2 regions of the Staphylococcus agnetis genome follow, and region 2 is predicted to be linked to the other one. Evidence: predicted binding sites of a transcription regulator. Region 2 holds the regulator's gene; the other holds the start of a gene.
The links. The regulator LexA, encoded in region 2, represses DNA repair genes until DNA is damaged. The targets are predictions, from matches to a motif close to CGAACATATGTTCG.

Region 1 (2,466 bases), 360 kb from region 2:
TATTTTCATATAATTTTTTCGCACGTACATTGTCACGATCACAATTCAAGCTAAAGGTTTGACCTCTATATTTTTCAAAAACATGTATCATCAATGCTTTCGCAATACCACGCCCTCTGTATTGTGGAAATGTCGCGATAGATTCAATATATCTATCCGTATCTTCTGCCTCTTTAACAGGTAAAGGGGTTTTAGTCGATAAAGGTAGACTTTTGGCACGCTTTATCGTGCTCCAACTTTCTTCGTAATATAACTCTTTATCTCCATCATACGTAACGATCATACCCGCTACTTGCCCTTCAACATCATAAACATCAATACGATGATAACTATTTCGATATGATTCAGAAGCGACACTTTCTTCGATTACTTTAATTACTTCAGACTTATCATAGTTTTCAACTATTTCAAGTTCCATATCTTTCCAAATCATATATGTTAGTTCTGCAATGGCTGTGGCATCATTTATGGTAGCTGTTCGTATCATACAATTCCCCCTTTTAACTTTATTTTAGAGGAATATATCATTTTATGGAATAAATGCACATCTGTAGGTATAGAGTAAAATAAATATAAACATGAACATTAAAAGAAGTAACACCACGTTTTCGGGGACGTTCAGCTTGCAAAAACAATTATAAGAAAGGTATCTAAATTTATTAAAATCCCTTTATAACAGACTAATACAACGACGTTTAATGTATAAAAAAAGAACATTGCGATTGCAATGTTCTTTAAACGGAAACGGAGGGATTCGAACCCTCGCGCCGCTCTCGCGACCTACACCCTTAGCAGGGGCGCCTCTTCAGCCAACTTGAGTACGTTTCCTAATGGCTCCACAGGTAGGACTCGAACCTACGACCGATCGGTTAACAGCCGATAGCTCTACCACTGAGCTACTGTGGATTCATATTATTTTTTTGTAAGCACAGATACTATTATATCAATTCGGTTGAAGAAATCAAGAGCTAAAATTAAAAAAGTTAACGGAATATTTACACTATAGGAGCTGAAATTCCGCCAACTTTACGTTTTGCACAATGTAATCGCACTATTTCCCTATTCCAATGCATAAAGTTCATTTAAACCTATCGTTAACCGGTCTGTTTGGCGTTTATTAGCAATTGTAAGTTCATTATTCAATGTATTGATTGAAGTAATATATCCCTCTATCGTATGAATATAGCCCGAACGCCAATAACTGATTTTAGCACTTTCATTTTTAGAAATTTTAAAATGCAACATATGATTGATTTCGATGATTTGGTCTTCACTCAAGTCAGGACGGTCAATTTTGAGTTGATTCGCTTCAAACTGTTTAATTCTTTCGAACTGTTCTGGAAGCGTCGCAAAAGGCGCCCATTTAACAATACCGCGTCCCATCGGTATGCGTGCATTTAAATATTGACGTGGTATTTTCCGATAATCCGTTTCTGTTTGATACTTAGGGGGAAGTGTACGGTCCAACATATTCATCACCTCGCACTCATTATAGAACATACGTTCGTGTTTGTGAAGTGATTTTTTAAAGATTCAACGTTTGACCAATTAAAAAACGGCTTAAGAAAAGAGCTCAAACCGTTGAATATCGGATTAAATACCCATAATCGTCATAATAAACAATAGCGCAGCAATCACGAAAACACCTACTGTTAATAGAAATGACAGTTGCTGTTTCAATTTTTTATTCAAAAGACACTCCCCCCATCCCTTAACTCACTTTTGAATACCACACAAACCATTGAGGTTATAAAATACCTATCTCAAAATGATTAGACAATATTCAGAATAATAGTAAGACGATCTTTGTTATAATTAGTCAAACGACTAATATTTAATAGTGTTATACATTATTTTACACTACAATAATAATATATTCCACTTCTATTTTGAGTTAACACACTATAATTGCCTTTTAAAACGCAACATATCTCTGCACCAAATGCCATTTTCATAAATAGGTGCTTCATTATCTTGACTAAAGAAATCAAATAACACATCTACTAATCTAAAACCTGCTTTTTGATAAAAAGCAATTTGATTGATACTTGAATTACCAGTACCGACAATCATTTCTTTAAAATGGTTTTCAGTTGCAAAAGCTATTGCATGATTAAGTAACTTTTTCCCAATACCTACACCTTGTTTTGAATCTTTAACAGCAATGTTAACTAATTCGATACGTTCAGTATCAAGCGCCACTAAAATGTAACTTCCTACAATACCATCATCTTCTTTGTATGCCACACATATACCTGAATTTAAGTACGCCTTTACTCTCTGATAAGAAGGATCCGCGAGTAATAATAAATCCATTGGAGCTTCTTCGATTGTATCCATAACTACAAACATGACGGTCACACCCTTTAACATAAAAATACACTTATACTTCTACAGTAGCATACTTAATAGAAGTATAAGTGTTAATACATCAAAATATGAATCCATTTTAAATTACATTCGGAA
Region 2 (2,466 bases):
ATTTAAATAAAAATTTGAGGTATAAATTATGGAAGTCTGATGAAGGTATATTTTTAGTTGATTTACAAAAAAATATTCTTCCTTATTTGTTCCCAATGATTAATTGGTTGCCGTTAAATGCGTATAAATTAATTGAGGAAGAATATCATTAATATGTAATTAAGAAAATGAATACAGACAATCGCTCAGCACTCGCTTCTATCGGAGCAGGTCTGGCAGTATTTCTTTCATCAGTATTAAGGCCAATTGTTAATAAAACAATGGATACGATTCAACTTTCAACAGCGAAATTAATAGTCATACTGTCATTCATTTTAGTTGCCATAGTGCAAATGATAATTTGAAAAAGGTCCGAAATTTCATGGTTTAAATCAAGTGAAAAACAATACAAACTAAGAATTCTTAATACGTTAAAAACTAAACTGCTCATTATTAGTGGTTATTTAATGGGTCTATTCGCATTATCTATGACATTAACCATTATCTTACTATATAATGATTTTAATTTTATTATTGGTATTATACATCTAATTTTCCTTATATTTTTTAGCTTTTTAAGCTATGCTACTGTAAAAGTTGGAGTATCTGAAGCTATAATCTATAAAAAAAAATAACGTTCTATTTTAAATACATAATAAGCTAATGCTTTGATGTAACTAAAGGGATTGGAGATATTTATGAAAACAATTGGAAGTATTATATATTTAAAAGAAGGTTCACAAAAATTAATGATTATTAATCGTGGTCCTATTGTAGAAATAGATGATAAAAAATATATGTTTGATTATTCCGCGTGTAAATATCCTTTAGGGGTTGTTGAAGATCAAATTTATTATTTCAATGAAGAAAATATTGATAAGGTTGTCTTTGAAGGCTATGTAGATGAAGAAGAGACGAGATTTCAAGAATTATTTGTAGAAATGAAAAGTCAGTTGCCTTCTGAAATTAAACAAGGCGTTGTACCACAAGAACAATTCGGTTTAAATTAAAAAATATGATAAGAAAAACACCATCCGCAAATTAGGGATGGTGTTTTTATATAAGCAAAGGAGATCACATTGAATTACAGTTCTCTAAATAGGCCTACAACTTTACCTAGCACAGTGACGTGTTCTAAGTAGATAGGATCTAAACTACTATTTTCAGGTTGTAAACGATAACGATTTTTTTCTTTATAAAAACGTTTCACTGTGGCTTCATCATCTTCCGTCATCGCTACGATGATATCGCCATTTTCTGCGATTGATTGACTTCTTACGATTACTTTATCGCCATCTAAAATACCAGCTTCAATCATACTGTCTCCTACAACATTTAAAATAAAGATTTGGCCATTATGTGTAGAAGTAAAGTGTTCAGGCAGTGGGTAATATTCTTCAACATTTTCTACAGCAGTAATCGGCGTACCAGCGGTAACTTTACCGATAACGGGTACATAAATTGTTTCTTCCATATTTACTGGTTCACCCATGAGCTCACTTACGATTTCGATTGCTCGAGGTTTTGTAGGGTCACGACGGATGTAGCCTTTCTCTTCAAGGCGTGATAAGTGACCGTGAACAGTTGAACTTGAAGCTAATCCAACTGCTTCTCCTATTTCTCGAACACTTGGCGGGTATCCTTTTGTTTGAACAATATGCTTAATAAATTCAAATATTTCTTCTTGTCTTTTTGTCAGTTCTCTCATCTGATTGCACTCCTTTGCTTGATTTATGTACATTATAGCATAGTTATCCGAACAGAACAAACATTTGTTCGTTTTGATGTTGACATAGAACATTCGTTCTGTTAAAGTGAATACACAAACAAATGTTCTAGGAGATGTTGATAATGATTAAAGTTAAATTAAATGAAATATATCTGTATTTATCAGTGTTTGTTGTTTCTATGATTATCTTTTTCGTGTTTTTTATTATGACTAGCCAAACTGCGCATACAGAACAAACGTACGAAATGACTGATCATCAAATTAATTCTAACCAAACAGAACACGTACAAAAATACGAACAAAAGTCTAATGATCAACAAAGTGTGCTCGCTGTGACAGTTCGATAAATTTAAAACCGAACATTTGACATAAAGACATAGAAATGAGGCGCACGGTAATGAGACTATACACAATTCAATATAAAGGTTTTATAAGGACGATGTGAAATGATGAATGACGTTTCACATTGTCTTTTTTTATTCAGCTTATAAGTCAGAGTGGTTGGTTTTATGCATCTTTTCTGTTATATTTTGTAGAGAATATTGACGGAGGTTTTCAATTATGCTTAGTCAAGAAAAATTACAACGTATTAATGCACTCGCTAAGAAAAAGAAAAGTGAAGGTTTGACTGAAGTTGAAGCAAAAGAACAATCACGCTTAAGAAGTGAATATCTTGCTTCATTTCGTAATAGTTTTAAAAATCAAATCGAACATACGAAGGTGATTGATCCTGAGGGTAACGACGTGACACCTAGCAA

Region 1: a site for LexA is predicted at 1,494-1,507, ahead of GJE18_RS03125 (YolD-like family protein). Genes of this name have one in related genera too.

Annotation. Positions count from the first base shown of each region.
Region 1 covers NZ_CP045927.1:621,054-623,519, reverse strand. The annotation lists gene GJE18_RS03140 (GNAT family N-acetyltransferase) at 1-487, opposite strand, end outside; tRNA gene GJE18_RS03135 (tRNA-Ser) at 740-828, opposite strand; tRNA gene GJE18_RS03130 (tRNA-Asn) at 832-906, opposite strand; gene GJE18_RS03125 (YolD-like family protein) at 1,060-1,470, opposite strand; gene GJE18_RS03120 (GNAT family N-acetyltransferase) at 1,903-2,352, opposite strand.
Region 2 covers NZ_CP045927.1:985,890-988,355, forward strand. The annotation lists gene GJE18_RS04925 (DUF443 family protein) at 1-152, shown strand, start outside; gene GJE18_RS04930 (hypothetical protein) at 168-344, shown strand; gene GJE18_RS04935 (DUF4176 domain-containing protein) at 678-989, shown strand; gene lexA (transcriptional repressor LexA) at 1,064-1,687, opposite strand; gene sosA (DNA damage-induced cell division inhibitor SosA) at 1,831-2,055, shown strand; gene GJE18_RS04950 (DUF896 domain-containing protein) at 2,270-2,466, shown strand, end outside.